4 regions of the Streptomyces sp. NPDC030995 genome follow, and region 1 is predicted to be linked to each of the others. Evidence: riboswitches for the same ligand, from Rfam matches in the RefSeq annotation. Region 1 holds a riboswitch; each other region holds the start of a gene.
What was found. Region 1 has a riboswitch for cobalamin ahead of ACZ45T_RS03090 (ribonucleoside-diphosphate reductase subunit alpha). Riboswitches for the same ligand answer to the same signal wherever they lie in the genome.
Positions count from the first base shown of each region.

Region 1 (7,300 bases):
GGCCTTCGCCTCGGGGGAGTCGAAGGGCAGCTTCAGCTTGAAGAAGACGTCCTGGAGGCCCATGGCGCCCAGGCCGACCGGGCGCCAGCGGGCGTTGGAGCGGCCCGCCTGCTCGGTCGGGTAGAAGTTGATGTCCACCACGCGGTCGAGGAAGGTGACGGCGGTGCGGACGGTCTCGTCGATCCGCTCCCAGTCGATCTCGCCGTCCACGACGAACGCGCCCAGGTTGACCGAGCCGAGGTTGCAGACGGCCGTCTCGCCGTCGTTGGTGACCTCGATGATCTCGGTGCACAGGTTCGAGGAGTGCACGACCGTGCCCGGCTCGGCGGTCTGGTTCGCCGTGCGGTTGGAGGCGTCCTTGAAGGTCATCCAGCCCTGGCCGGTCTGCGCGAGGGTGCGCATCATCCGGCCGTACAGGTCACGGGCGGGCATGGTCTTGCGGGCCAGGCCGTCCGCCTCGGCCTTGCGGTAGGCGGCGTCGAACGCGTCGCCCCACAGGTCGACCAGCTCGGGCACGTCGGCCGGGGAGAACAGCGACCAGTCGGCGTCGGCGTTCACGCGGCGCATGAACTCGTCCGGGACCCAGTGGGCGAGGTTCAGGTTGTGCGTACGGCGCTGGTCCTCACCGGTGTTGTCGCGGAGCTCCAGGAACTCCTCGATGTCCGCGTGCCAGGTCTCCAGGTAGACGGCGGCGGCGCCCTTGCGGCGGCCGCCCTGGTTCACGGCGGCGACGGAGGCGTCGAGGGTCTTCAGGAACGGCACGATGCCGTTGGAGTGGCCGTTGGTGCCGCGGATCAGCGAACCGCGGGCGCGGATGCGGGAGTACGAGAGGCCGATGCCGCCGGCGTGCTTCGACAGGCGCGCGACCTGGTGGTAGCGGTCGTAGATCGAGTCCAGCTCGTCCAGCGGGGAGTCCAGCAGGTAGCAGGAGGACATCTGCGGGTGCCGGGTGCCGGAGTTGAAGAGCGTGGGGGAGGACGGCAGGTAGTCGAGGCGGCTCATCAGCCGGTACAGCGAGGCCACTTCCTCGACGGCAGGGACCGACTCGTCCGCGGCGAGGCCACAGGCCACGCGCAGCATGAAGAACTGCGGGGTCTCGATGACCTGGCGGGTGATCGGGTGGCGCAGCAGGTAGCGGCTGTGCAGGGTGCGCAGACCGAAGAAGCCGAAACGGTCGTCGGCGCCCTCGGCGAGGGTGTGCTCGACCAGCGCGTCCAGGCGGGCCGCGTGGGTCGTCACGAACTGCGCGGTGCGGTCGGCGATGAGCCCCTCGCGGTGGCCGACCGCGACGGAGGCGGAGAAGGAGGTGGAGCCCTGGCCGGCGGCCTCGTCGCGGACGGCCAGCGTCAGCAGCCGGGCGGCGAGCTTGGAGTACGCCGGGTCCTCGGAGATCAGGCCGGCGGCGGCCTCGGTGGCCAGGCCGCGCAGTTCGGCGTCGTCCGCGGCGGCGCTGCGGCCGCGCAGTGCGGCGGCGGCGACCCGGCCGGGGTCGGTGTCGGGGAGGTCCGCCGTCAGTTCGGTGAGGGTACGCAGCAGCGTGGCCCCCGGGCCCTCGGTGTTGTCGCCAGAAGTGGACTCGGCGCGCGGTGCGGAAGGCGCGATGGTCACGGCGGGAGCTCTCCCTCGCTCGGCCCGGTCATCGGCGGAGCGGGGCGCGAGCGGGCGCATGCGGGCGCGCGGGAACGCGACGTGCCGCATGGCGTCCACCGGCCCAACCGCGAGGCCCGGACGTGTCGGCACCCGGTTCGGTCGACCCGGGCGCGCTGTCGGCAGGTCCTCGGACTTGGTGTCCGGTAGGCGGACACTTCATACCGTTGCGGGACAGTTCCGGATTCACACCGGATTCCCCTGCGGCGACAGCAGCCATGAGCATACATGTGGGGGGCTGCCGTTGCGCGACCCCCCACATGTTGTGTCGGACTGCTACTGCTGTGGTACGCGCAGCTCCAACGCGTAGGCCAGCAGCGGCACTGAGGGGACGGGGGACCAGTCCCGCTCGGGGATCCGGACGAAGCCCAGCCGCTCGTAGATCCGGTGCGCGGCGGGACTCTGCGCCTGGGTGGAGAGCACCAGACGACTCACTCCTTCGATGGCCCGGGCCCGCTCGATGCAGGCCCGCACGAGGGCTTCGCCCGCGCCCCGGCCACGCCCGGCGCGGGCAACGGTCAGCATCCGGAATTCGGCCTCGTCCGGCCCGGCGATGTCGGCCATGCGGCTGCCGGGCGGCGCGAAGGTCACCCCGCCGAGCAGGGCGCCGCCCAGCGTGGCCACCAGTACCTCGGCGTCGGCCGCCCGGCCGGCGACATCGCGCAGCGCCCGCTCGTAGGAGTCGTCCGTGTTGTCGTCCAGGAGTCCGTCGTCGAGGTACGCCTGCGCGGTGATGTCGCCCAGTTCCTCGTAGTCGTCCGGGGTGGCTGTCCTGATCACGATGTCCATGCCGTCGAGTCTGCAACAGCTGACGCGAAGGGCCGCCGCATTTCCCGGGGGAGACGCGGCGGCCCTTGCGGCAGCGGTGTGGCTCAGCAGCAGCCGAAGCCCTCGCGGGGGTCGGCCTCGCGCGCGTCCGTGCGGGCGCGTTCGAACGCGCGCCGGGTCATGACCGGCGCGTCCGGGTCGTGGGAGCGGGCGTGGGCCGCGTAGCGGTCGTACGCCGCCTCCCCGGAGAACTCCCGTACGTAGAACCGGGCCCTGGCCAGCACGTCCCGTACGGTGCTCACGCCACGGGCTCCTTGAGCCGTCCGCCGCCCGAGTCGAGGCCCGCCGCGGCGAGCTCCGCCTTCTCCTCGGCGGTCGCGATCAGCCCGGCCGGGGCGATGATCTTCGACTCCGTCCACGGGACCTCGGCGAGGGTGACCGACTCGGGCTTGCGGACGGCCTTCAGGCAGGTGCGGGCGGCGTCCAGCAGCACGATGATGATCAGCAGGGCGAAGACCACGGACAGGACCCCGTCCACCGTGGCGTTGGTGACCACGGTGTGCATCTCGTCCATGTTCTTCGCGGGCTTGAGCACCTTTCCGGCGTCGATTCCGTCCTGGTAGGTGCTGCGCTGGGCGAAGAAGCCGATCTTCGGGTTGTCGGAGAAGATCTTCTGGTAGCTGGCGGTGAGCGTCACGGCCACGTCCCACGCCAGCGGAACGGCCGTCACCCACGCCCACTTGAGCCGGCCGGACTTCACCAGCAGGGTGGTGCAGACGGCCAGGGCGACGGCTGCGAGCAGCTGGTTCGCGATGCCGAAGAGCGGGAACAGCTGGTTGATGCCACCCAGCGGGTCCTTGATGCCGACCCACAGGAAGTAGCCCCAGGCGCCCACGACGAGCGCGCTCGCCAGCCAGACGCCCGGCTTCCAGCTGACGTCCTTGAACGGCTTGTGCAGGTTGCCGAGGGTGTCCTGGAGCATGAACCGGCCGACCCGGGTGCCCGCGTCGAGCGTGGTGAGGATGAACAGTGCCTCGAACATGATGGCGAAGTGGTACCAGAAGGCCTTCATGCCGGCCCCGCCGATCACCGACGAGAAGATCTCCGACATTCCGAGTGCGAAGGTCGGCGCACCGCCCGTACGGGACAGCAGGCTGGCCTCCTCCACGTCCTTCGCGGCCTGCGTCAGCGCCTCGGGGGAGATGGCGAAGCCGAAGTTCGTCACCGCCTGCGAGGCCGACTCGACGGTGGCGCCGACGACGCCGCCGGGGGAGTTGACCGCGAAGAACAGGCCCGGCTCGATGATGCAGGCCGCGATGATCGCCATGACGGCGACGAAGGACTCGGTCAGCATCGCGCCGTAGCCGATGACCCGGACCTGGGTCTCCTTCTGGATCATCTTCGGGGTGGTGCCGGAGGCGACCAGCGAGTGGAAGCCGGACAGGGCTCCGCAGGCGATGGTGATGAAGACGAAGGGGAACATCGAGCCGGCGAAGACCGGGCCGTCGCCCCGCGAGGCGAAGTCCGTGACCGCGGGCATCTTCAGCGTCGGCATCGCGATGACCACGCCCAGGGCGAGCAGCGCGATGGTGCCGATCTTCATGAAGGTGGAGAGGTAGTCGCGGGGCGCGAGCAGCATCCACACCGGCAGCACCGACGCGACGAAGCCGTACGCGACCATCCAGATGACCAGCGTCTCCTTCTCCAGGGTGAAGGTGTCGGCGAAGGAGGACTCCGCGACCCAGCCGCCCGCGATGATGGCGATCAGCAGCAGCACGACGCCGATGGAGGAGACCTCGGTGACCCGGCCCGGCCGCAGCACGCGCAGGTAGAAGCCCATGAAGAGGGCGATCGGGATGGTCATGCCGATGGAGAAGACACCCCAGGGGGAGTGCGCCAGGGCGTTGACGATGACCAGTGCCAGCACCGCCAGCAGAATGATCATGATGGCGAACACGGCGACCAGGGCGGCGGCTCCGCCGACGGGGCCGATCTCGTCGCGGGCCATCTGGCCGAGCGAGCGGCCGTTGCGCCGGGTGGAGAAGAACAGCGTGACCATGTCCTGCACGGCGCCCGCGAAGATCACGCCCGCGACGATCCAGATGGTGCCCGGCAGGTAGCCCATCTGCGAGGCGAGCACGGGGCCGACGAGCGGGCCGGCGCCGGCGACGGCGGCGAAGTGGTGGCCGAAGAGCACCCGCCGGTCGGTCGGGTGGAAGTCGACACCGTTGTCGAGGCGTTCGGCGGGAGTGGCCCGCGTCTTGTCCACCTTCAGTACGCGGTGCGCGATGAAGCGCGCGTAGAAGCGGTAGGCGATCGCGTACGAGCCCAGGGCGGCGGCGAGCAGCCAGGCGGCGGAGACCTCCTCGCCGCGCGAGAGCGCCAGTACGCCCCAGCCCAAGGCGCCGATGAGTCCGACGAGCACCCACGCGGCGACGGACTTCGGGGAAGGCGAGCCCGTCGTGGTGCCCGGACTCGCCGCGTCCCGTTCTGTCCCTGTTGCTTCCGGTTCAGGCATGACCCTCGTCCCCTCGTCGATCATCTGCGTAAGCGCAGGGAATCTACGGGGAATTGCCCGGTGAACGTAAGGCCCCGTCCGTATTCCGGTCTGTGAAGATTCCGGTGGGGCGGGGCCGTGCGTGCGTCGTGGCCGGGTGTCGGGCGGCCGGGTGTCGGGCGGCCGGGTGTCGGGCGGGCCCGGTGTCGGACGGCCCGGCGTCAGACGGCGGGGCGCTTGAGCCTGGCGACGAACTTGTACCGGTCGCCGCGGTACACCGACCGCACCCACTCCACCGGTTCCCCGTCGGCGTCCAGGGAGTGCCGGGAGAGCATCAGCATCGGCAGTCCGACGTCGGTGCCGAGCAGGCCGGCCTCGCGCGGGGTGGCCAGTGAGGTCTCGATCGTCTCCTCGGCCTCGGCCAGGTGGACGTCGTACACCTCGGCGAGGGCCGTGTAGAGGGAGGTGTACTTGGCGAGCGAACGGCGCAGCGCCGGGAAGCGCTTGGCCGAGAGGTGGGTGGTCTCGATGGCCATCGGCTCGCCGCTGGCCAGCCGCAGCCGCTCGATGCGCAGCACCCGGCCACCGGTGGTGATCTTGAGCAGTCCGGCGAGGGTGTCGTCGGCCGTCACGTAGCCGATGTCGAGGAGCTGGGAGGTCGGTTCCAGCCCCTGGGCCCGCATGTCCTCCGTGTACGAGGTGAGTTGGAGCGCCTGGGAGACCTTGGGCTTGGCGACGAAGGTGCCTTTGCCCTGGATTCGCTCCAGTCGTCCCTCTACGACCAGTTCCTGGAGGGCCTGGCGGACGGTGGTCCGCGAGGTGTCGAATTCGGCCGCGAGCGTGCGCTCCGGCGGCACCGGGGTGCCGGGCGGCAGTGTCTCGGTCATGTCGAGCAAGTGCCGCTTGAGTCGGTAGTACTTGGGTACACGCGCCGTGCGGGTGGCCGCCCCGCCTTCCGGCTCCGTGATCGCCCCTTCGGTGGCCATCGCCGCCCGCCTTCCCGACTCCAGTTTCGCTGCCGTCACCGGCTCCTCCGATATGTGCGGTCACATCGTGACACGTGTGGGGGGACAGGCCTTCTCTCTCCCCAGGTGTCGGTCCGATAACGGACCGAGCACCCGCTCATTAGACCCTTGACACCCCTAAAGGTCTAGGCCAAGCTCCAGCTACTGGTCTACACCAATATGGATCAGATCCCGGCCCCACGTGCAGGACTTCGCGTATGTCACCGCGGCGGCCAAGGGAAGTGCAGGCAGGCATCCCTGAGGAGGGTGGCGTGAAGCGCAAGCTCATCGCGGCGGTTGGAGTCGCGGGCATGGTTATCGGCCTCGCGGCATGCGGTGATTCCGACAGCAAGGGGGGCGACAAGGCCTCCGGCGCCAAGGAGCTCACCGTCTGGCTGACGGTCGACGCCCAGAACAACTGGCCGGAGCTGGTGAAGGCGGCCGACGACGCGATCGTCGCGAAGCACCCGGGCCTCACGATCAAGCACGAGTACTACGGCTGGCCGGACAAGAACGCCAAGCTGGACGCCGTGCTGGCCACGGACAAGGCCCCGGACGTTGTCGAGATGGGCAACTCCGAGATGATCGGCTACATGTCGACCGGCGCCTTCTCCGACGTCGATCCGTCGAAGTTCGAGAACTCCGGCGCCTGGCTGGACGCCCTCAAGCAGTCCGTCACCTACGACGGCAAGACCTACGGCGTCCCCTACTACGCCGGTGGCCGTGTGGGCACCTGGCGCAAGGACATCGCCGCCGAGGTGGGCGTCACCGCCGCCCCGAAGACGTGGGCCGATTACACCGCCGCCCTGGACAAGATCCAGGCCGCCAAGGGCGACAAGTTCAGCGCGCTCTACCAGCCCTCCCCGGACTGGTACGCCGCGATGTCCTACGTCTACGACGCCGGCGGCGCCATAGCCAAGAAGGACGGCGACAAGTGGAAGGGCAGCCTGTCCTCCCCCGAGTCGCTGAAGGGGCTGAAGCAGTACAAGGAGCTCCTCGACAAGTACATGCACGCGGACAAGACCAAGGACGAGGCCGACCGCCCTGTCGTCTTCGGCCAGGGCAACTCCGCCGCGATCTTCGCCGCCGGCTGGGAGGGCGCCACCGCGGCCGCCCCGGAGAGCGACAAGGTCGGCGGGCTCAAGGACAAGCTCGAGAACTTCGTCCAGCCCGGCCCGAACGGCAAGAACCTGCCGGTCTTCCTCGGCGGTTCGGACCTGGCCATCCCGGCCAAGTCCAAGGCCAAGGACGTCGCGGCCGAGTGGATCAACGTCTTCACCGGCGCCCAGGGCCAGAAGGGCCTGATCGCCAAGGGCAACCTGCCCAACAACAAGACGGACCTCGGCCCGCTGAAGGCCGACCCGAAGACCCAGGTCGCCGCCAC
Region 1 is NZ_JBVIFS010000001.1:616,658-623,957, forward strand. Features, by position in the region: gene ACZ45T_RS03090 (ribonucleoside-diphosphate reductase subunit alpha) at 1-1,608, opposite strand, end outside; cobalamin riboswitch at 1,752-1,883, opposite strand; gene ACZ45T_RS03095 (GNAT family N-acetyltransferase) at 1,924-2,436, opposite strand; gene ACZ45T_RS03100 (CstA-like transporter-associated (seleno)protein) at 2,520-2,717, opposite strand; gene ACZ45T_RS03105 (carbon starvation CstA family protein) at 2,714-4,933, opposite strand; gene ACZ45T_RS03110 (GntR family transcriptional regulator) at 5,134-5,898, opposite strand; gene ACZ45T_RS03115 (extracellular solute-binding protein) at 6,189-7,300, shown strand, end outside.

Region 2 (7,300 bases), on a different contig from region 1:
CCGACCAGGCTTCCTCCAGCGGGAGTTCGGCCCTGGCCCACAGCCCGGTCGCCGCCTGGAGCCCCCGTACGCCGGCCAGCCCGACCAGCAGCTCCCGCGCGGCTCCGGCCGCGGCCTCGGCGGGTATGCCCAGCGCCTGCGCCAGTTCGGCGCGGGCCGGGCCGCCCGAGCCGTCCGCGAGCAGGGCGAGCAGCGGCCAGACCCCGGCCGCGGTGAAGACCGTGCCCGCTTCCTCGGTCGGGGCCTGTGCGGCCCAGCGCGTGGTGAGGCGGTTGACCGCCCGTACCGTCGAGTTCCTCATGCGGGGAGGGTAAGTGGTGGGACGCCGCCGGACCGGATGGATTTCCGCGGCCCGGCGGCGCCGGTCAGTGGCCGCGCAGACCGCGGTCGACGGCCGTCATCAGCTCCCCGTCGGCGGCGTCCGCGTCGAGCGACCAGAACATCGCGCCGCCCAGGCCGTGTTCGCGGATGTAGCGTGTCTTGGCGCGCAGCACCTGCGGGTCGTCGTAGGTCCACAGGGTGGTGCCGTCGAACAGCCAGGCGTGGCCACCGCGGCGGTCGCGGTGGACCTGGTAGGTCCCGGAGTCGGCCAGCTTCTTGAGCGCCTTGTAGTCCTCGTACCCGGCGGACCAGGTGGCCGGGGCCGGGCCCGTGGCGGGCTGCCCCATGCCGTCGCCGCCGCCGCTGACGCCGGTCCAGCCCTGCCCGTAGAACGGCATGCCCATCACCAGCTTGTGCGCGGGCGCGCCGCGCCGCCGCCAGGCGTCCACCGTGCCGTCGACGCTGAAGTCGCCCCGGGCGTGGAGCGCGGACTGCTGGGCGGTGGTCGACTCGCCGGAGACGTGGAAGTCGTAGCCCTGGAGGGTCACGAAGTCGAGGTCGCGCATGATCCGGCGGACGTCGAAGCCCGCGTCGATCTTGGTGGGTGCGGTCGGGACGAAGGCGGTCAGCTCGTACGGCGCCTTCCTCTTCTGGCTGCGCGCGTACGCGTCGAGCTGGGTGCGGAACTCCCGTACGAGCTCGGTGAAGTTGCGCTTGTCCTCCGGCCGGAACGTGGTGTCGGCGTCGCCCGCGGAGCCGGGCCACTCCCAGTCGAGGTCGATGCCGTCGAACAGGCCGGCGGCCGCGCCCGCGCCGCCGCGCGTGCCGTCCTGCGGCAGATTGCCCTTGATGTAGAGGTCGATGCAGGACTCGACGAAGGCCTTGCGGGAGGCGGGGGTCAGCGCGGCGTCCGAGAAGTGGGTGGACCAGCTCCAGCCCCCCAGCGAGATCAGCACCTTGAGGCCCGGGTGCCTGGCCTTGAGCTCGCGCAGTTGGTTGAAGTTTCCGGCGAGCGGCTGCTCCCAGGTGTCGGCGACCCCGTCGACGGAGTTCTCGGCGTCGAGCGGGCGCACGTAGTCGGCCCAGGCGTCGGCCTCGCCGGGCACGTTCCCGGTGAAGCACGTGCCCTGCGGGCTGACGTTGCCGAAGGCGTAGTTGATGTGGGTGAGCTTGCCGGCGGTGCCGTTCGCCTCGAGGTCTTGGACTTGGAAGTCCCGTCCGTAGACGCCCCACTGGGTGAAGTAGCCGACCTTCCGGTACGAGCGGTCGGGTCCGCCCGCCACCCGGTCGCCGTCCGCGCCGGAGGCGGGCGCGAAGGCGGTCAGCAGGGAGAGGGAACAGGCGGCGACGGCCAGCCTGCCGAGCATGCTGCGGCGCATGGGCTTCCTTTGCGGATGCGGATGCGGATGCGGATGCGGATGCGGGAGTGAGGCGTGAGCGCGTGCGCTGTGCATGCCGGAAACTATTGGTCTGGACCAGGGTGGTCAAGGGGGCGGGCGGAAGTCGGCTCCCCGGCTGATTCCCGCCCCCGGCCGACGCTTAGGGTGATGCGGATCAACTCATCGGTTGATCAGGAAATCGGGGGAGACCGATGAACAGCACGACCGAGGTGTTCCAGCCACTGCTGGCGGAGGATCCGCCGACCGTGGCCGGCTACCGCCTCGCGGCTCGGCTGGGCGCCGGTGGCATGGGCCGGGTCTACCTGTCGCACACCCGCGGTGGCCGCCCTGTGGCGATCAAGGTCGTACGGCCGGAACTGGCCGAGGACCCGGCGTTCCGGCGGCGGTTCCGCCGGGAGGTCGAAGCGGCCCGCCGGGTCAAGGGGGCGTACACCGCCGAGCTGATCGACGCCGAGGCGGACGGGACGCCGCCCTGGCTGGCCACCCTGTACGTGCCCGGGCCTTCACTGTCGCAGGCCGTCGCCCGGCGCGGACCGCTGCCGGTGCCGGCGGTGCTGTGGCTGATGGCGGGGGTGGCCGAGGCACTCCAGGCCGTCCACGGCGCGGGCATCGTGCACCGGGACCTGAAGCCGTCGAACGTGCTCCTGGCCGCGGACGGGCCCCGGGTCATCGACTTCGGGATCTCGCTGGCATCGGGCGTCACCGCGGCCACCGGGACGGGCAACGCCATCGGCACGCCGCAGTACATGGCGCCCGAGCAGGTGTCGTCGGGCGAGGTCACGGCAGCCAGCGACGTCTTCACGCTGGGCCAGACGGCGGCGTTCGCGGCGCTGGGCGAGGCGCTGTACGGAGACGGCCCTCAACTGAGCGTGATGTTCCGGATCGTGCACTCCGAGCCCGACCTGTCCCGCCTGCCGGAACAGCTGCGTCCGGTGATCGCCCGGTGCTTGGCCATCGATCCGAAGGAGCGGGCCACCCCGGCGGATATCGTGGCGTGGTGCAGGCAGCGGCTGGGGGCGGACGCCGACGCGGGCGGTGGTCCGGCCGTCTGGCGCGAGCTGATGGGACCGGAGGTGGAGATACCGGCTCCGGTTCCGGATCCCACCTCGCTGCGCACGACGCCGCTGCTCCGGCGCCGGCCTGCGCCGACGCAGGCCGCGCCGGAGGAACGGCGGGCGCGCAAGCGGCGCGCCGCGCTGATCACCGCCGCGGCGGTGGCGGCGTCGGCACTGCTGCTCTCGGGCCTGGCCTGGAGGTTCATGGACGACGCGGGCAGGCTGCTGCGCGACCGGGACGGGTCCCCGGCGGCCCAGAAGACCCCGTCGGCGTCGGGCTCGTCCGCGGGCTCGGCGTCGGGATCCGCCGCCTCGGCGACCGGCGGCGGGACGGCGGGAGCCTCCGGATCGGCGTCGAGCACGCCCAAGGAGTCGAAGCAGCCCACGGCCGTCCCGTACGCCGGGGTGCGCCTGGACGTGACGAACTCGGCCGACCTCAGGGAACCGGTTCAGCGCCAGGACCGCACCGGGGACATCCGCCTGAACTGCGAGAGGACCGGCTGCGATCTGGAGAGCGACGCAAGCGTGATCACCAAGCTGTTCGAAGATCAGAACGGCTCCCTCGACGTGTGCCGGGCCGCCCTCACGGACGTCGACACCCGATCCTTCGGGCTGGCCGGGGCGGCGAACGGCAGCGAGTTCTGTATCAAGCACCCGTCGGGGGACATCGCGCTGTTCGTGATCCAGAACAAGTCGCTCGTGGAGTTGAAGAACTGGACCAAGTGGGTGACCGCGGACATCACGGTCTGGCCCGCGTCCTGACACCGCAGGCCCGCGAAGATGCCCCGACGGGGCTTACGGCAGGCTCCACTGGCCCACGTCGTCGGCCAGGCCGCCGTTCAGGGCGAACTGGACCGCGGCCAGGCCGGCGTCCTTGGGGAGCCGGAAGCTGACGAAGCCCTCCGTCGTGCCACCGGGGTCGAGCGTGACGGTGTCGGGGAAGTTCGGCCCGGCGGTCGTCGGGAGGTTGAGCCCGGTGAACCGCTGCCCGGTGGTGTCCAGCAGATGCGCGGAGGGTGCGGGGGAGTCCTTGTAGACGGCGGTCCCGGTGTTCTCCAGGTGGAGCCGCACCGCGACGAGCCGGTCGGCGCCGCCGGGCTCGGGGGTGGAGGAGCTCGCGGGGGCGGCCGGGTCGACCACCTGCGTGAGCCTGACGTCGAGCCGCTGCCCGGGCTCGTTGCCGGCGAGGGAAACCGTCTCACCCGATCCGCCGGGGGCTGCGGCCAGCAATGCGGGGACGAGGAGCGCGACCGCCGCGAGGAAGCTCCGCGAGCGGCCCGGTGCTCGGCTTCGGGGCATGGCGGAACCTCCCGATCCACGGGCTGCCCTGCCCACGATCCTCCGTGCCCGCGGGTCCCGCCACCCGCGACCCGCGACCCTGCCGGGCATCGACCGCTCGACATGTCCGCTGTCTCGAGAGGCGGACACGAGCCAAAAACAGTGGATCTTCGGACCCGGCCGTGCCATGGTTGGTCCCAGCGAAGGGGTGTAGCTCAGCTGGTCAGAGCGCCGGTCTCCAAAACCGGATGTCGTAGGTTCAAATCCTGCTACCCCTGCCACAGGGAATGAACGAAGGCCCACATCAGCAGTTGATCCTGCTGACGTGGGCCTTCGGTGTTCCGACGGTGCATCAGACCCCTTCCGGAGCCGGTGACGCGCGCTCTGGCAGACTGGGTCGCGTTACCCCAGGCGGTGCAGGACAGGAAACCGGTGCGATTCCGGTGCGGTCCCGCCACTGTGACCGGGCATCCCTCGCGGGAGACCGGGAGTCAGACACTGACGCACCGCCTCTGCTCGTCCTTCACGTCGACCAGGGGACGCGGATCCCCCGGAGAGGCTTCGCCATGTCGCGTACCCGCGCCGTTTTGCGCGCATTCCTGCCTGTCGCACTTCTGATACCCCTGGCCGCGTGCAGTGGTTCACCAGGCGCGCGGGAGCACGGGGAGGCCACGGAGTCCGCCGCCGCGCCCGGGTTCCCGTACACCCTCACCAACTGTGGTGTGAGCAGCACCTATCAGGCCCCGCCCCAGCGCGCCGTCAGCATGAACCAGCACTCCACCGAGCTGCTGCTCGCCCTCGGGCTGGGCGACCGGATCGTCGGATCCGCCTATCTCGACGACGCCGTGCTGCCGCTCTACCGGCCCGCCTACGACAAGATCAAGGTGCTGGCCAAGGAGTACCCCTCCAAGGAGATCCTGCTCGGCGCCGACCCCGACTTCGTGTACGGGGGGTACGCCAGCGCCTTCGACAAGGCGCAGGGCCGCGACCGCGAGGGGCTCGCCAAGGCGGGCATCAACTCCCGGCTCAACGTGGAGTACTGCTCCGAGGGGCGGGTCGGCTTCGACCAGCTCAAGACCGAGATCACCGAGGTCGCGCGGACCTTCGGCGTGCCCGAGCGCGGCGCGAAGCTCGTCGAGGACGAGCAGCGCCGCATCGACGCCGTGACCGCCCGGGTCAAGGACAAACCCCGGCCGTCCGTCTTCGTCTATGACTCCGGCGAGGCCTCCGCCTCCACCTCGGGAGGCAATGGCATCGGCAACGAGATCGTCTCCCTCTCCGGCGGGACGAACGTCTTCGCCGACCTCAAGGACACCTTCGGTGACGTGTCGTGGGAGAAGGTCATCGAGCGGGCGCCCGAGGTCGTCCTCATCTACGACTACGGCGGCACCACCGTCGAAGCCAAGAAGCAGCGACTGTTGAACGACCCGGCACTCGCCGGGGTTCCCGCCGTCAAGAACCGGCGGTTCGTCGTCCTGCCGCTCTCCTCCGCCGTCCTGGGCGTGCGCGTCGCCGACGCCATCGAGTCCCTGGGCCGCCAGCTCCACCCCGACGCCGCGTGAGGCTCCGTACCGCCGCGGTCCTCCTCGTACTCGTCGGCGCGCTCGCCGCGTCCGCCGTCGCGGGTCTGGCGCTGGGGCCCGTACGGATCGCCCCGGGCCGGGTGTCCGACATCGTCCTCGGCGGTCTGTCGGGCGAGCGGCGCACCGGAGCCTTCGCCTCCATCGTGTGGGACGTCCGGATGCCGCGCGTGCTCCTCGGGGCCGTCGTGGGCGCCGGGCTCGCGGTGGCGGGCGCCGTGCTGCAGGCGCTCGTACGCAATCAGCTCGCGGACCCCTTCCTGCTCGGCGCCTCCTCCGGGGCCTCGGCGGGAGCCGTGGTGGTGATCGTGTTCGGCGCGGGGGCCGTCGGGTTCGCCGGCGGGGTGGGTGTGCCGCTCGCCGCCTTCGCGGGCTCGATGGGCGCGCTCGTCGCCGTCTACGCGATGGCCCGGCGCGGCGGAACCATGACCACCGGCCGGCTGATCCTGGCCGGGGTCGCCGTCCAGTACATCCTGTCCGCGCTGACCAGCCTCGTCCTGGTGCTCGCCGCGCACCCCGACCAGATCCGCTCCGTCCTCTTCTGGACCCTCGGCGGCCTCGGCGGGGCCCGCTGGGACGAGCTGGCGCTGCCCTCCGTGGCGCTGCTCGTCGGCACCGGACTGCTCGTGGTCCTCGCCCGGCCGCTCGACCTGCTCCTCGCCGGGGAGGAGGGCGCGCACACCCTGGGCCTGGACACGGGACGATTCCGCGCCGCCGTCTTCGTCCTCACCTCCCTCGTCATCGGCGTGCTCGTCGCCTACAGCGGGGCGATCGGCTTCGTCGGGCTGATGGTCCCGCACGCCGCCCGGATGGTCGTCGGCGCCGGACACCGGGCGCTGCTGCCGGTGGCCGCGCTGGGCGGAGCCGTGTTCCTGGTCCTGGCCGACCTGCTCGCCCGTACGGCCGCCGCGCCCGAGGAGATCCCGGTCGGCGTGGTCACCGCGCTCGTCGGCGGGCCGTTCTTCCTGTGGATGCTGCGCCGCTCCAGCCGGACCGAAGGGATCGCCGGATGACCGGGAAAGCGGCGCGGCCGGTGGAACTCGCCGTCGAGGCCGTGCGTTACGAGATCGACGGGCACCCGCTGCTGCACGGAGTCGACCTCACCGCCCGGCCCGGCGAGACGGTGGGTGTGGTCGGCCCCAACGGCAGTGGCAAGACCACCCTGCTCCGCTGCGTCTACGGCACCCTGCGGCCCACCGCCGGCCGGGTCCTGCTGGACGGCGGCGACGCGGCCGCGCTCACCGTCAAGGACCGGGCGCGGCGCGTGGCGGTCGTACCGCAGGACGCGAGCGGCACCTTCGGGCTGACCGTCCGCGAGGTCGTCGCCATGGGGCGCAGCCCGCACAAGCGGTTCTGGGAGCAGGACGGCCCCGACGACCTGCGGCGCGTCGCCGAGGCGCTGGAGACCGTGGGCACGGGCCTTTTCGCCGAGCGCCGCTTCGACGAGCTCTCCGGCGGCGAGCGCCAACGCGCCCTGGTGGCCCGCGCCCTCGTCCAGGACCCCGGCCTGCTCGCCCTCGACGAGCCGACCAACCACCTGGACATCCGCTACCAGCTGGAGGTCCTGGCCCTGGTCCGCTCCCAGCCCGCCACCAGCCTGCTCGTCCTGCACGACCTCAACCTCGCCGCGGCCTTCTGCGACCGGCTGTACGTCCTGACCGGCGGC
Region 2 is NZ_JBVIFS010000006.1:18,811-26,110, reverse strand. Features, by position in the region: gene ACZ45T_RS12035 (serpin family protein) at 1-301, opposite strand, end outside; gene ACZ45T_RS12030 (glycoside hydrolase family 18 protein) at 366-1,700, opposite strand; gene ACZ45T_RS12025 (serine/threonine-protein kinase) at 1,913-3,538, shown strand; gene ACZ45T_RS12020 (DUF4352 domain-containing protein) at 3,572-4,075, opposite strand; tRNA gene ACZ45T_RS12015 (tRNA-Trp) at 4,259-4,335, shown strand; cobalamin riboswitch at 4,436-4,575, shown strand; gene ACZ45T_RS12010 (ABC transporter substrate-binding protein) at 4,621-5,616, shown strand; gene ACZ45T_RS12005 (FecCD family ABC transporter permease) at 5,613-6,647, shown strand; gene ACZ45T_RS12000 (ABC transporter ATP-binding protein) at 6,644-7,300, shown strand, end outside.
Region 2: linked by a shared signal. The riboswitch ahead of ACZ45T_RS12010 (ABC transporter substrate-binding protein) and the one ahead of ACZ45T_RS03090 (ribonucleoside-diphosphate reductase subunit alpha) in region 1 are both predicted to bind cobalamin.

Region 3 (7,300 bases), on a different contig from region 1:
CGGCTGCGCCGGCCGCGAGCGCGCCGACGACTGCGAGGCGCCTGCGCCGCCCGGGCCGCGGCGCGTCCGGAGTCCCGTCCGGGGCACGGGCCGACGTGGCGGCCGCGGTGACGATCGTCCGGGTCGTCACGCCTTGGAGACCTTGGTGTAGAAGGTGAAGTCGTGGCCCTGAGCCTGGTCGGGGTGGAGCAGGGCGAAGAGGTCGGCGAGGACCAGGTCCGGGCGCAGCACGCCGCGCTCGAAGTAGTCGTTGCCGCCGCCGGGGCCTTGCGCCTTGGTGTTCGTCCAGACCTCACCGGCGGTGACGGCCTTCAGCTCGCCGTACCGGCTGTCGGCCTTCACCGCGTCGGCGGTGGTCTTCCACTGCTGGCCGACCAGCCATACGGGTGCCTCGCCGCCCTTGGCGTACACGGCCTCGAAGTTCAGCTGGAGGTTGCCGGTGCCGGGTTCGTCCGCCCACGGGTAGGTGCCGCCGGCATCCTTGATCAGCTTGCCGGCGTAACCACCGCCGGGAGCCATGTTCCAGGTGCCCTGGTACATGGTGCCGGGCAGCACCTGGACGGGCCTGCCCGCCTTGACCGTCTCGGCGGCCTTGGTGGCGACCTTCTGGTAGTCGCCCTCGATGGTGTCGAAGACCTCGCCCGCGCGCTTCTCCGCGCCGGTGAGCGCGGCCATCGCCTTGACCCACTCGGCGCGGCCGAGCGGGCTCGATTCCAGCCACTCGGCGTTGGCGACGACGGCGATGCCGGCCTGGCGCAGCTTGGGGTACTGGGGATCGTCGGTGCCCTGGGTCATCAGCACGTCCGGCTTGGCGCCGATGACCGTCTCGGCGTTGAGGGTGCGGTCCTTGGCGTACTCGATGACCTTGCCCGCCTTCACCCGCTCGGTCACCTCGGCCGAGCTGATGTTGGAGGCGTTCGCCACGCCGGTCAGCACGTCCAGGGTGCCGGTCTCGGTCAGCAGGGGCAGGTGCGTGGTCGAGGCCGAGTACAGGCTCTTGACGGGGGTGGTGATCTGCGGGGCACCCGCCAGGTCGCCGGTCGGCTTCGGCTTGGGGGCACCGCACTTGACCAGCACGTACGACTCGGGCTTGCCCTTGGGGTACGGCTCGTTCACGGTGAGGACCTGGTAGCTCTTCTCGTACCGGAGCGTGAAGTTCTTGGCGTGCTTCACCGCCGACTTGACCGGGAAGTAGTCCTTGCCCGGGTCGAAATCGGTGATGCAGCCGTCACCCGCCGCGGCCTTTGAGTCGGCGGGCCGGTCCGCGCCGCCGTCACCGCACGCGGTGAGTGCGAGCGCGAGGGCGAGAAACGCCGCCGCGGCGGCCGGACGGCGGCTGGGCATGGCTGATCGTACGGACAAGGTGACTCCTGGTGACATGCGTAGAGAAACGCGCACCGGCAACCGGCGCACGTGATGCGGCTGTACGGGAGGGGAACTCCGTGGCGGGAGAAGGCTCTTCAGAGTCCGAGGGAGCGGGCCCGGGAATCAGGCCGGTCCGGCCGGCTCCCATGGGCAACCGGCAGCGCAAAGCTCACACAAGTACGCAGGCACACGAGTGCCACCGCCTCTCCTGGGGAAATCCGCCCCGTACATCGAGGTGCGACGGCGTGAGTCTCCTGACTCGGGATCAACGCTTCTCCGGCCTTCCCACCCCTTGACGGGCGGTGGCCATGGCGGAGTCGCTCCCCCTACACAGTGGCGGTACCGTGCCGGAATCTCACCGGCTTCCTCGTTCCGCCGTCGCTTGACGGACCGAAGCATCCCAGAAGCCGATACGGCGACGCCAGCCCCACAGCTGTGCGACGAACCACAACAGGGCCCACTCTGACGAGAGTCGACTTCGAGGGCGTCGTATCCCTGGGCCTGTGGCAGTGTGTCCGCCCGACTGTCGGGTGTTGGCCGCGGAGTGCGACGTCAGCTCGGTGCACGGTCGCCTGGATGTGAGCCTGTGTGGTGGTACCGAGACGAGAGCCCGATGCCATGACGCATACGGCATCCAGTGTCGCTGATTTCGGCCGCCGCAACCCCTCCACGCTCCTGCCTCTACCCTTGAGGCCGCCGGCTGATCGATGGCGAACAGCGATGGAAGCGATGGAACGGAGCGTGCGGTGAAGGCGGGGGAAGGGAAGGGCGGAGAGCTGATAGGCAAGGTGCTCGGGGGGCGTTACCGGGTGACCTCCATGGTCGGGCGCGGCGGTATGGGAGTGGTCGCCCGGGCGGTGGACGAACTGCTGAACCGAGAGGTCGCCGTCAAGGTCCTGCGTGCCTTCAACGACGCCTCCGCGTCCGAACTTGCCGATCTGCGGACCCGGATGCAGCGGGAGGCGCAGGCCGCCGCCCGTATTAGGCATGGCGGCGTGGTCACCGTGCACGACGTGACCGAGGAGCAGGGTCTGCCGGTCATCGTCATGGAATTCGTCGACGGGCCCTCGCTCGACGACGTGTTGACGGAGCGTGGCCCGCTGGAGCCGCACGAGGCCGCGGCGATCGGCGCCAAGCTGATGGACGCGCTCGACGCCGCGCACCGGGTCGGCGTACTGCATCGGGACGTCAAGCCCGCCAACGTGCTGATGGAGCACGGCGGGAGGGTCGTACTCACCGATTTCGGCATCGCCACCATGGAAGCCTCCGACGACGACGCCATGGCCAAGCTGACCCGCAGCGGTGACATCATCGGCTCTCTCGACTACCTGCCGCCGGAGCGCGCGCAAGGCAGGGAGCCCGGGCCCGCGTCGGACATCTGGTCGCTCGGCATGACGCTCTACGCGGCCGTGGAGGGCACTTCGCCGTTCCGCCGCACTTCCGCGTGGTCCACGTTGTCGGCCATCGTCACCGATCCACTGCCGGAGCCCCGCCGGGCTGGACCACTCGCGCCGGTGCTCCAGGCGCTGATGGCGAAGGAACCGGAGGACCGGCCCACCGCAGACCAGGCGCGCGGCATGCTGGAGCGCGTCGCCTCGGGCCGGACGGTGTCCGAGGGCCCGACTCCCGCCGCCACGGTGGTTCCCGGGGCTGCGGCTGCCGTCGCACCGCCTCCCGGGTTCGGCCCCCCGATGTTCCCGCAGCCTCAGCCTCAGCCTCAGCCTGCCGGCCACCCGCAGCCCAACCTGCCGCCGACGCTTCCACAGCCCGGTGCGCCGGTCGCGGGCCCCGCTGGAGTCCCCACTGTCGAAGCGAGCCGCGCCGCAGCCCGTCGCGCACGGAGCGGCAGCCGCACCCTCATCGCATCGGTGGCCGCCGCCGTACTCCTCGCCGCAGGCGGCGGAATCACCTACGCGCTGACCGGCCAAGAGGGCGGCACGACCGCGGACGGTGCGCGGGCGACGCCGCCCGACGTCAGCTCCCCGGCGGGCAGCGGCCCGTCGTCCTCCGTTGCTCCGGGCGCCTCTTCGCAGCCGTCTCCCTCGGCGAACAAGACAGGTCCCACGACGACGCCCGGCAACAACGGTGCCAAGCCGGCCGTGAGCCCGTCCGCCTCTCCGGTGACCAAGCCCAGTTCCACGGTGAAGGAGCCCACCCCGGTGTCGACGGCCTGCACCGGCTGGAGTCACGAGAACCGCAGCAACGGCTACGGCTACCTGCTCGACAACTCCCACCTCTACACCGGGCCGTACGCGGAGTGCGGCTACGTGTCCGTGGTCAAGACCGGCGTGAAGGTCTATTACCACTGCTACATCACCAACGCCCATGGCAACAAGTGGATCTACGCCCGTGCCGAGGGCACGAACACCGAAGGCTGGATGTCCAGCACCCACCTCACCCGGGAGAGCGGCACACTGGCCCGCTGCTAGTGCCGTGGCCGGAAAGGTTTGCCGGGTCACGGCCCCCGGCACGGCACCTCGCCGCGTTGTCGGACCGCGCTGGTACGTCCAGTACGAGCCGCGACCCTCCGCCTTGCGATGTACCGCACCGGACGCCGTGCCCCGGCAAACCTTTCCGGCCACGGCACTAGTGGAAGCGGTCCTCGCGGATAACGCTCTGCCGCCTCTGCCGCAGGCGTGACACTTGCTGCAGATGTTCGGCAAGACGGGGTTGGCGGCTGTCCGAGTGCGGGAGGCAGTCAGTTGCAGGGCGTGACGTACGACCTGCGCGCGACACCCGGAAATCGGCCTGAGTGGCGGCGTGGCAGCTCCAGCAAGGTGGTCAGCGGGTGCAGGACGACAAGTTCGTGGGGATCTGATTCGGGACCGGACTTCGGAGTGCGCAAGACGGATGTCACCGGATCCGGCCGGCTGCCCGCCACGCCCCCTGACGGGCAGCCGGCCAGGTGATCGGCTCCTAAAGCGCGACGTACGACTAGGCCGTCTCTTTCGGATCTTGCCAGACATCGCGGGCCCGGCAAGATCCGAAAGAGACGGCCTAGGCCGGGGCGCTTCCGTCCGGGGGCGGGGTAGTCCCCGGTGGGGGCTTGGCGGTTCCCGAAGGCGGGATGGTCCCTGGCGGGGGTTGCGCGCTTCCCGACGCCGGGCCGTCGGCCCCGTCTTTCGGCCCGAGTCCCTGGGCGGACGGTCGGCCGCCGCCCGACGAGCTGCCGAACAGTCGGCCGAGGAAGCCGCCGCGGCCTTCGCGCGGTGGCATGGCCAGGAAGGGCTCGGCGGCCACCTCCAGCCACACCCAGCGGTCGTGCCCCGGTACCTGCGTGGTCGGCAGGCGGGAGCCGTTCGGCTCATGGACCCAGCGAGGATAGGCGAGCAGCACGCGCCGCCGTGGCCGCCCGTCCGCGGGCAGCGCCGCGGCGATCTCGTCGAGGACCGCCTCGTCGGTTTCCTCCCCGGCCAGCGCGATGTGCACGGTGGCCGGCCCACCGCCGGGGAGGGGCGCCCAGAGCCGCTCGGCCACCTGGACCACCCTCCACACGGCCTGCACGGGCCCGTAGTCGGTGAGAAGGCTCCCGGTCTCGGTTCGCAGGGCCTGAAGGTGGCCCATGAAGACATCGCTGTCCGACGCGTCACCGCCCTCGGAGACGTGGATCCGCATCCGCGACCCCGCGGATTGCGGTTCCAGGACCCCGGCCAGCTCCTCCGCCCGGCTCTCGTACAGCGCCAGGAGCTTCCCCCGCTGGGCCTCGGCCCAGGAGCCTCGCAGCCCCGCCAGCGGCTCCTCCCGCAGCAGAAGCCGGGCGGCCCGGAAGAGCCGTGCGCTCGTCTCACGGTCGCCGTTCCTCGCCGCCGTTCCCGCGCCCGACAGGAGCTTCTCGGCGTGGGCCAGGTCGAAGTGTCCGCCGTTCAGGACGATCCGGGCCCCGCCCTCGGCGCCCTCGATGGGGTGACCGTCGGCGATGAGCCGGGCGAGCCGGTCCAGCAGGTCGTCCTCCGTGAGGGGATCCGGGGGAGTGTCACGGAGATCGTCGACCGGCACCCAGTCGCCCCGGGCAAGCAGCAGCCGGGCCAGAATCAGCGCGTCCGTCTCCGGCAGGGAGTCGAACCAGGCCTTGACCGGGCCGAGCACACGGTAGTTCGGGCGGCGGAACGCCGCAGTCGTCGACTCTGGACTTCCGCCGCCCGCGGCGCTCGTGTCGGCCATTCGCCGCACGGCGTCACGGCGGTGCGCGTCGTAGGCAGAGAGCAGCCCCAGCACGACCTGCTCGAGTGTGAACGGCACGTCCTGCCTGACCTCGCGGGGCGACAGCGGAGCGGCGCCGTCCTGCAGGGGGCGGCCGGTCGCCAGTTCGTACAGCAGCCGCCCCAGGTCGTACAGGTCGTCCTCGATCCGGTGGCCGTCGAGGGACGGGGCGGCATCGGTCAGGAGAGGCTCGCCCCGCTCGGACAGCATGACGCGGTCCGCCCGGATCCGTCCGTGCACGAACCCGGCGTCGTGCAGGGCGACGACCGCCGAGCACAGCATCCCGGCCCACTCCATGGCAGGCTCGGCGTCCAGACCCTCCGGCCGGCTGAAGAGCAGGTCGCGCAGAGTGGTGCCGGGGAGGACGGCAAGGACCACCGCGCAGCGGCCGTCGAGTTCCAGGCCGCCGTGGATCCGAACGAAGTGCGGGTGGGTGATGCTCCGCTGCCTGTCCACGCGCGCCAGGAATCCGTCTGGCGCCGGGTGCGGGTGGACCCGCAGGAGCACGCGGCGGTCCATGACCTTGTCATCGGCAAGGAGCAGCTCGTCGCCGGACGGGTGGGGCCTGCGTCCGAGCGGCAGGTACCGTTCTGCGATCAGCCGCGCCCAGTGCGCCGCTCCGTCCCCGGCTGCCGTGGCGGCCGGGGACGGAGCGGCGGCTGCGGCGGTCCCGCCGGGCAACACGGGCCGCTCCGAGCCCCGCAGCAGCCGCACGCTCTCCTCGCTCACCAAGGCGAACGGGCGCCCCGCAGCCCGTTGCCCTCCCTGCCCCTCCAGGCTCTCCACGAGCGCGCGGAACTCGCCCGGCAGCGCGCCCGCGCGGGCGTCGATCTCGGCGCTGACGCGGGCGAGGAGCCGGGCCGTGGCGACCAGGGACGTACGGGGGAGGGCGCCGAGGAGGAGGTCGCGGACACCGGGTCGGAAGTCGTACGCGTCCGGGCCCGCGCCCGGGTCGGCGCGGAGCATGCCGCTGAGGACGACCTCGGCGAGGTGCCGCGGTGCGGGGCGCTCCTCAATGGCCGCCTGGACGAGCCGCATCACGGGCAGGTGCGCCGAGCCGACGGCCAGATGCGCGGCGAGCCGGAAGGCCTGCGGCGAGGCGACCGCGTGGAAACGCACCACCAGCTCCTCCGGGTCGGCCTCCTCCGGGAAGAGGGCGTCCTCCGGGGGCACGATTGTGCCCGGGGTCAGGAAGGCCGCCGCGCCCGGCACCTCTGCGCCGGACGGGGAGGCGACCAGGGCCGCCCAGTGGCCTAGCCACACGTCGCAGGGTTCGAGCACCGGGACCGGCATCCCCGTGGGGGCGTGGACGCGGTCGTACGGGGCGAAGTTCAGGGCCGAGTTGGGCACCCCAGCGGCGGGGGAGACGAACCGGCCGGGCTCGGCGGGCGCCGCCGTGTGCCGCCAGAGCCGCTCGGGCAGCGGCTGGAGCAGCGCGACCGGCATTTCCGCGCCGAGCGCGGCGAGCGTGGCCCGCCAGCGCAGCCCGGCCGGGCCCTCGCGCCACTGCGGGCCCATTGCGTCGCTGACCACGAGGACGGCGGTGCGACCTCGTTCCCAGTGGCGCAGCGGCAGCCGGCCGTCCGGGCCGAGCCGCAGCACGTCGAGCGTGCGGAACGCCCCGGTCTGCGCGAACGTAGTGTGCAGCTCGCGCACCAGCGGCCGCCACATCGCCATCGTCGGCCCTGAGTCGTACACGATCCGCAGATGCAGCCAGCGCTCGTGCCGGGGGCGG
Region 3 is NZ_JBVIFS010000010.1:155,000-162,299, forward strand. Features, by position in the region: gene ACZ45T_RS17790 (FecCD family ABC transporter permease) at 1-130, opposite strand, end outside; gene ACZ45T_RS17795 (ABC transporter substrate-binding protein) at 127-1,362, opposite strand; cobalamin riboswitch at 1,591-1,775, opposite strand; gene ACZ45T_RS17800 (serine/threonine-protein kinase) at 2,112-3,794, shown strand; gene ACZ45T_RS17805 (SAV_2336 N-terminal domain-related protein) at 4,363-7,300, opposite strand, start outside.
Region 3: linked by a shared signal. The riboswitch ahead of ACZ45T_RS17795 (ABC transporter substrate-binding protein) and the one ahead of ACZ45T_RS03090 (ribonucleoside-diphosphate reductase subunit alpha) in region 1 are both predicted to bind cobalamin.

Region 4 (7,300 bases), on a different contig from region 1:
GGCGCCGTCGCCCTGTACGGGCTGATGGAGGACGCCGCGACCGCCGAGATCGCCCGCGTCCAGATCTGGCAGTGGCTCCGCCACGGCAGTGTGGACCGGGCCACCGTCACCCGCCTGCTGGACGCCGAGTGCGCGGCGTTGGCCGAGGAGGACCCGGGCGCCCTGGCCGCGGAGGCCCGCGAGGTGTTCGAACGTACCGCCCTGGCCACGCACTTGCCCGCCTTCTTCACCCCGGACGCCTACTCCCGGCACCTCGTCCGCCGCACCGTCGCCGCCGCGCAGGTGCGGTCATGAGCGGCCCCCTGCAGCCCGGCCCCCTGCTGCCCGGCGCCATCCGGCGGGTGGGCGTCGTCGGCGGAGGCCAGATGGGCGCGGGCATCGCCGAGGTCTGTGCCCGGGCCGGCCTGGACACGGTCGTCGCCGAGGCCGACGCGACCGCCGCCCGTGCGGCCCGTGAGCGCGTCGCGACGTCACTGGAGCGCGCGGTGCAGCGCGGCAAGCTCGACCGGCTCTCGGCCGAGGACGCACTGGCCCGGCTGCTGTTCACCGGCGACCTGGACTACCTCGCCGACCGGCAGCTCGTCATCGAAGCGGTGACCGAGAACCCCGAGGCCAAGACCGAGGTCTTCACCGCACTCGACAAGATCGTCGAGGACCCGGGGGCGATCCTAGCCACGAACACCTCCGCCATCCCCGTCATGCGTCTGGGCATGGCAACCCGCCGCGCCGACAGGGTCATCGGCCTCCACTTCTTCAACCCCGTTCCCGTCCTCCCCCTGGTGGAGGTGGTGACCTCCCTGCACACCTCGGCGGACACCGCCACCGCCGTCGAGACCTTCGTCCACGACACCCTGGGCAAGACCGCGATCCGCTCCCAGGACCGGTCCGGCTTCGTCGTCAACGCCCTCCTGATCCCCTACCTCCTCTCGGCCGTCCGGATGGCCGAATCCGGCTTCGCCACCGCGGCCGACATCGACGCGGGCATGGAGCTGGGCTGCGCCCATCCCATGGGCCCGCTCAAGCTGGCCGACCTCATCGGGCTCGACACCGTCGCCGCCATCGCGCAATCCCTCTACGACGAGTTCAAGGAACCGCTGTACGCCCCGCCACCGCTGCTCCGGCGGATGGTCCAGGCGGGGCTGCTCGGCCGGAAGGCCGGCCGCGGGTTCCACACGTACGGCCGGGGCTGAGGGGCTCCGGCGAGCCGCAGGGCATGAGGGGCCCGTAGCGGTGTGAGCGAGGCGCGCAGTGGCCTGGTGAGCCACTCCGCGCCTTGCTGCCTTGGGCGTTCACCGTCCGCGTGTCCCAGATCACCGTCCGGGATGTGAGCCGTGCTACCCGTCCGGCGCGACGCGGGCCTAGGGTGGCCGGTGCAGCTGGTTCGCCCCGTCCGCCAGGCGGGATGCGTCGTAAGAGGGAACCCGGTGGGAATCCGGGACTGCCCCGCAGCGGTGAGCGGGAACGACCGCCGTCATGAGCACTGGGACCGGAACCGGTCCTGGGAAGCGACGGCCAGTAGGTGCCCGCCGGGAAACCGGCAGGCGTGCCCGCGAGTCCGAAGACCTGCCCGTTGCCCGTACGCGACCGATCGCGCACGGATCCCGGTGACCTCGTGGGCGGGTCCGGGGGAGTACATGCGAGGCGGACATCCGCGCGTTCCTGTCGGGGCGCGTTCACGGTCCGCCCGCTTGGTCACCCCTTCGCGCCTCCGGCCGGTCACCGGCCATGGAGACACGCTCGCGAAGGAGAGTCCCGTGACCAGCAATTCCGCACCCGCACCTGCTCCCGCACCCGCTGCCACACCCGAACCCGCGGCCGCACGCGCCACCGTCCACGGCTACCCCCGGCAAGGCGGGAACCGGGAACTGAAGAAGGCCGTCGAGGGCTTCTGGAAGGGCCGCGTCACCGCCGACGCCCTCCGGGAGACCGCGGCGGACCTGCGCCGCTCGAACTGGAGTCAGCTCGCCGACGCCGGCATCCACGAGGTGCCCAGCGGCGACTTCTCGTACTACGACCACGTCCTCGACACCAGCGTCATGCTCGGCGCCGTCCCGGAGCGCCACCGCGCCGCGGTGGACGCCGATCCGCTCGACGGCTACTTCGCCATGGCGCGCGGCACCCAGGACGTGGCCCCGCTGGAGATGACCAAGTGGTTCGACACCAACTACCACTACCTCGTCCCCGAGCTCGGCCCCGACACCCGGTTCACGGCGCATCCCGCCAAGCAGGTCGCCGAGCTGCGCGAAGCGCTCGCCCTGGGGCACACCGCCCGCCCCGTGCTGGTCGGACCGGTCACCTACCTGCTCCTCGCCAAGCCCGCACCCGGTGTCGCCGCGGACTTCGTGCCGCTCACCCTGCTCGACCGGCTGCTGCCCGTCTACGCCGAGGTACTGGCCGAGCTCCGCGCCGCCGGAGCCGACTGGGTCCAGCTCGACGAGCCCGCCCTCGTCCAGGACCGCACCCCGGCCGAACTGAACGCCGCCGCCCGCGCCTACCGCGAACTGGGCGCCCTCACCGACCGGCCCAAGCTCCTGATCGCGTCCTACTTCGACCGGCTCGGCGAGGCCCTGCCCGTCCTGGCCAAGGCCCCGGTCGACGGACTCGCCCTCGACTTCACCGACCGCGCCGCCGCCAACCTCGCCGACCTCGCCGCCATCGGGGGCCTGCCCGGCAAGCGCCTGGTCGCCGGCGTCGTGAACGGCCGCAACATCTGGATCAACGACCACGAGAAGTCCCTGGCCACCCTGGCCACCCTCCTCGGCCTCGCGGACCGGGTCGACGTCGCCGCCTCCTGCTCGCTCCTGCACGTCCCGCTGGACGCCGCCGCCGAGCGCGACATCGACCCGCAGGTCCGCCGCTGGCTCGCCTTCGCCCGTCAGAAGACCGCCGAGATCACCACCCTCGCCCGCGGCCTGTCCCAGGGCACCGACACCATCGCCGCCGAACTCGCCGCCAACCGCGCGGACCTCGCCTCCCGCGCCAACTCCGCCCTCACGCACGACCCGGCGGTCCGGGCCAGGACCGCGGCGATCACCGACGCCGACGGCCGCCGCTCGCAGCACTACACCGAGCGGTCCGCCGCCCAGCGCGCCCACCTCGGTCTTCCGGTGCTCCCCACCACGACCATCGGCTCCTTCCCGCAGACCACGGACCTTCGGACCGCCCGCGCCGACCTGCGCGCGGGACGCATCGCCACGGCCGCCTACGAGGAGCGCATCGAGGCGGAGATCCGCGAGGTCCTCGCCTTCCAGGAGAAGACCGGCATCGACGTCCTCGTGCACGGCGAGCCCGAACGCAACGACATGGTCCAGTACTTCGCCGAGCAGCTCACCGGATACCTGGCCACCCAGCACGGCTGGGTCCAGTCCTACGGCACCCGCTACGTACGCCCGCCGGTCCTGGCCGGGGACATCTCGCGGCCCGATCCGATGACGGTGCGCTGGACGACGTACGCCCAGTCGCAGACGCCCAAGCCGGTCAAGGGCATGCTCACCGGCCCCGTCACCATGCTCGCCTGGTCCTTCGTCCGCGATGACCAGCCGCTCGCCGACACCGCCCGCCAGGTCGCCCTGGCGCTCCGGGACGAGGTGACCGACCTGGAGGCGGCCGGCACCTCCGTCATCCAGGTCGACGAGCCCGCCCTGCGCGAAACGCTGCCGCTCCGTGCCGCGGACCACGCCGACTACCTGGCCTGGGCCACCGAATCCTTCCGCCTCACCACCAGCGGCGTGCGCCCGGACACCCAGATCCACACCCACATGTGCTACGCCGAGTTCGGCGACATCGTCGAAGCCATCGAGAACCTCGACGCCGACGTCATCAGCCTGGAGGCGGCCCGCTCGCACATGCAGGTCGCCGACGAGCTCGCCGGCGCCGGCTACCCGCGCGAGGTCGGCCCCGGCGTCTGGGACATCCACTCTCCGCGCGTCCCCTCGGCCGGGGAAGCGGCGGCCCTGCTCCGCAAGGGACTTGAGGCGATCCCCGCCGAGCGGCTCTGGGTCAACCCCGACTGCGGCCTGAAGACCCGCGGCTGGGCCGAGACGAGGGCCTCCCTGGAGCACCTCGTCGCAGCGGCCCGCCAGGTGCGCTCGGAAGTCTCGCAGGGCGCCTGACGCCCGTTCGGGCCGGAACGACTCCGTACCCCCCGTTCCGGCCCGAACGGATCACGCGCCGGAACGCCCGGTCATGGGCCGACGGGGAGCAGGATCCCGCCCGTGAGGTGGAGGAGTTCGCCCGCGGTGGTCGGGAAGACGGTGCGGGGAGTTCCCGCGGCCGCCCAGAGCCGGGGGTAGTCGGTCAGGGCCTCGTCGACCACCGTGGGCAGCGGCCGGGGGTGGCCGGCGGGAGCCACGCCCCCGATCGCCTGACCGGTGGCCCCGCGTACCTGTTCCGGGGTGGCGCGCCGGAGCTTGCCGCGTCCCCACCGGGCGGCAAGCGCCGTGGCGTCCACCTTGTGCCGGCCGCTGGTCAGGACCAGGACGGGCTCGTCGTCGGAGATGAACACGAGGCTGTTGGCGATCGCGCCCACATCGCATCCCAGGGCCGCGGCGGCCTCGGCGGCCGTGCGCGTCGACTCCGTGAGCTCGCGCACCTCGCCCGTGATGCCGGCCGCGGCGAGGGCGCGGGCCACCTCCATGCTGCGAACGGGCAGGGACGTGCCTTCCTGGGGCGTCATGTGACTCCTTCGTGCAAAGTGGCACCTGCATGCGTTCCATAGACGGAACGTTCTGTTTGTGGAACGATAGATCCACTCGGGGCGTGGGAGCAACCGACCCCCGGCGAGGAGAAGGAACACCATGGATCTGGCCGCCCGCGTCGGCTTGCGTGTGCGGGAGTTGCGCGAAGCGCAGGGGGTGTCGCTGTCGGAACTGGCTCGCAGATCCAGCATCGGCAAGGGGACGCTCTCCGAACTCGAGGGCGGTCGGCGCAACCCCACACTGGAAACGCTCTACGCCCTGACGACGGCGCTCAAGGTGCCCCTGAGCGCCGCGCTGCTCGATCTCGCGTCTCCCGCCACGATCTCCGGTGACGCTGTCGACGCCGTCCTCATCGAGCGGTTCGAGGCCGGCGACTCGGTCTCGGAGACCTACCGGGTGCGCATCCGCGCCGGCACGAGCCAGGAGTCCGCCGCTCACACCGCCGGCACGATCGAGCACCTCATCGTCCTCGCCGGGACCGCACGCGCCGGCGCGCTCTCCGCGCCCGCCCTGATCGGCCCCGGCATGCACGGAAGTTGGCCCGCCGACGTCCCGCACCTGTACCAGGCACCCTCCGGAGACGTCGAGGCGCTCCTGATCGTGCGCTACCCACAGTGACATTCAAACCGGCTCCGGCGAACCGATCTCGGATCGTGGGATGCGGGTTGCCCCAGGCGAGAAGCGCTGGCAACAATCGGCCCGGTGAGTGAGATGGATCAGAAGTTACGCAGAGCAACGTCGGCCACCGCTGTCCTGGCGGGTCTGATCGCGGTGCTGGTGGGAGTCACCAGTTCCGCCGCGATCGTCTTCACCGCCGCCCGAGCGGCAGGTGCGGGGCCGCGGGAGCTCACCTCGTGGATGCTGGCCCTCGGGGTCGGCATGGGGGTCACCTGCATAGGCCTGTCCCTGCGGTACAAGGCCCCTGTCGTCACCGCCTGGTCCACTCCCGGGGCCGCGCTGCTGGTGTCCGGACTCGACGGGGTGACGATGGCTCAGGCCGTCGGCGCCTTCCTCGTCTCCGCCGCGCTGATCGTGCTCAGCGGGCTGACGGGCTGGTTCGAGCGCGTGATGGGACGGATCCCCGTGCCGCTCGCGGCGGGTCTGCTCGCCGGGGTGCTCGTACAGTTCGGCACCGGACTCTTCGCCAGCATGGACGGCCATTTCGCCGTCGTGTTCTCCATCTTCGCGGTCTATCTCCTGGGCCGGCGGCTGATGCCCCGCTACGCGATCATCGCGGCGCTCGCCGCGGGCGTCGCGGTCGCGGCCGCACAGGGATCGCTACAGCCGGGCAGGATCAGCTTCGCCTTCGCCGAACCGGTCTTCACCGCCCCCGCGTTCTCCTGGCAGGTGATCATCAGCGTCGCGCTGCCGCTGTTCGTCGTGACGATGGCCTCGCAGAACCTGCCGGGCGTCGCGGTCCTGCGCGGCGACGGCTACGACCGGGTGCCGGTGTCGCCGCTGATCACCTGGACGGGCTCCACCAATCTGCTGCTCGCGCCGTTCGGATGCTTCGGACTGAACCTCGCGGCCATCACGGCGGCCATCTGCACGGGCCGTGAAGCACACGAGGACCCGGACCGCCGCTATCTGGCCGGTGTCTGGGCGGGAGTGTTCTACCTGGCCGTGGGCATCTTCGGCGGAACGGTGGGCTCGCTGCTCACCGCGCTGCCCACCGCCCTCATCCTCGGCATCGCCGGGCTCGGACTGCTGGGCACCATCGGGAACTCGCTGACCTCCGCACTCTCGGACGAGAGTTCGCGGGAGGCCGCGGTCGTCACGTTCCTGGCGACCGCGTCCGGGGTGACGCTGCTCGGCGTGGGTTCCGCGTTCTGGGGACTGCTGGCCGGGGCGCTGACCGTCGCGGTGACGCGCGGACGCCGCACACCGCGCAGGGCCGGAGCGCATCGCCGGAGCCGGCTGCCCGCGCCGTCCGGCACCAGGTCGGACGACGCGCCCGAGTCTCCCGCCGCGCCACCCGCTCCCTCCGCCTTCGCCCACGCGCAAGCATCAACTCCCAGTCCCACACGCTGAGATGGCCTTCGAAAGGCTGGACCGGACCGAGCAACGCACTTGTAAGGTGAATTGACATGCGCGACGTACACGGCATTCGCCTCCTCCTTATCTGCCGCGCCGAGGGCCTCTAGGGCTCGACCTCCTCGGCGCGGAGTCCGGCCATGCGCCACACAGTCGGCCCGCAGCCGCGACGATTCACAGAGGACATCTCCGAATGAACTCCACACCCTCCGTTCAGCGTGCCCCCGCCTTCCCGGCCCAGGCGCCCTCCGGAATGCCGTTCGAGCGGTACCAGCCCTTCCGGGCCATCGACCTGCCCGACCGCACCTGGCCCGGCAAGACCATCACCAAGGCGCCCCAGTGGTGCGCGGTCGACCTGCGCGACGGCAACCAGGCACTGATCGACCCGATGGGCGCGGACCGCAAGCTGCGCATGTTCGAACTGCTCGTCTCGATGGGCTACAAGGAGATCGAGGTCGGCTTCCCTTCGGCGAGCCAGACCGACTTCGACTTCATCCGGCAGCTCATCGAAGAGGACCGGATCCCCGATGACGTCGCCATCCAGGTCCTGGTACCCACCCGCGCGCACC
Region 4 is NZ_JBVIFS010000020.1:103,885-111,184, forward strand. Features, by position in the region: gene aceB (malate synthase A) at 1-294, shown strand, start outside; gene ACZ45T_RS26720 (3-hydroxybutyryl-CoA dehydrogenase) at 291-1,190, shown strand; cobalamin riboswitch at 1,361-1,585, shown strand; gene metE (5-methyltetrahydropteroyltriglutamate--homocysteine S-methyltransferase) at 1,755-4,112, shown strand; gene ACZ45T_RS26730 (YbaK/EbsC family protein) at 4,184-4,675, opposite strand; gene ACZ45T_RS26735 (helix-turn-helix domain-containing protein) at 4,797-5,315, shown strand; gene ACZ45T_RS26740 (benzoate/H(+) symporter BenE family transporter) at 5,409-6,728, shown strand; gene leuA (2-isopropylmalate synthase) at 6,925-7,300, shown strand, end outside.
Region 4: linked by a shared signal. The riboswitch ahead of metE (5-methyltetrahydropteroyltriglutamate--homocysteine S-methyltransferase) and the one ahead of ACZ45T_RS03090 (ribonucleoside-diphosphate reductase subunit alpha) in region 1 are both predicted to bind cobalamin.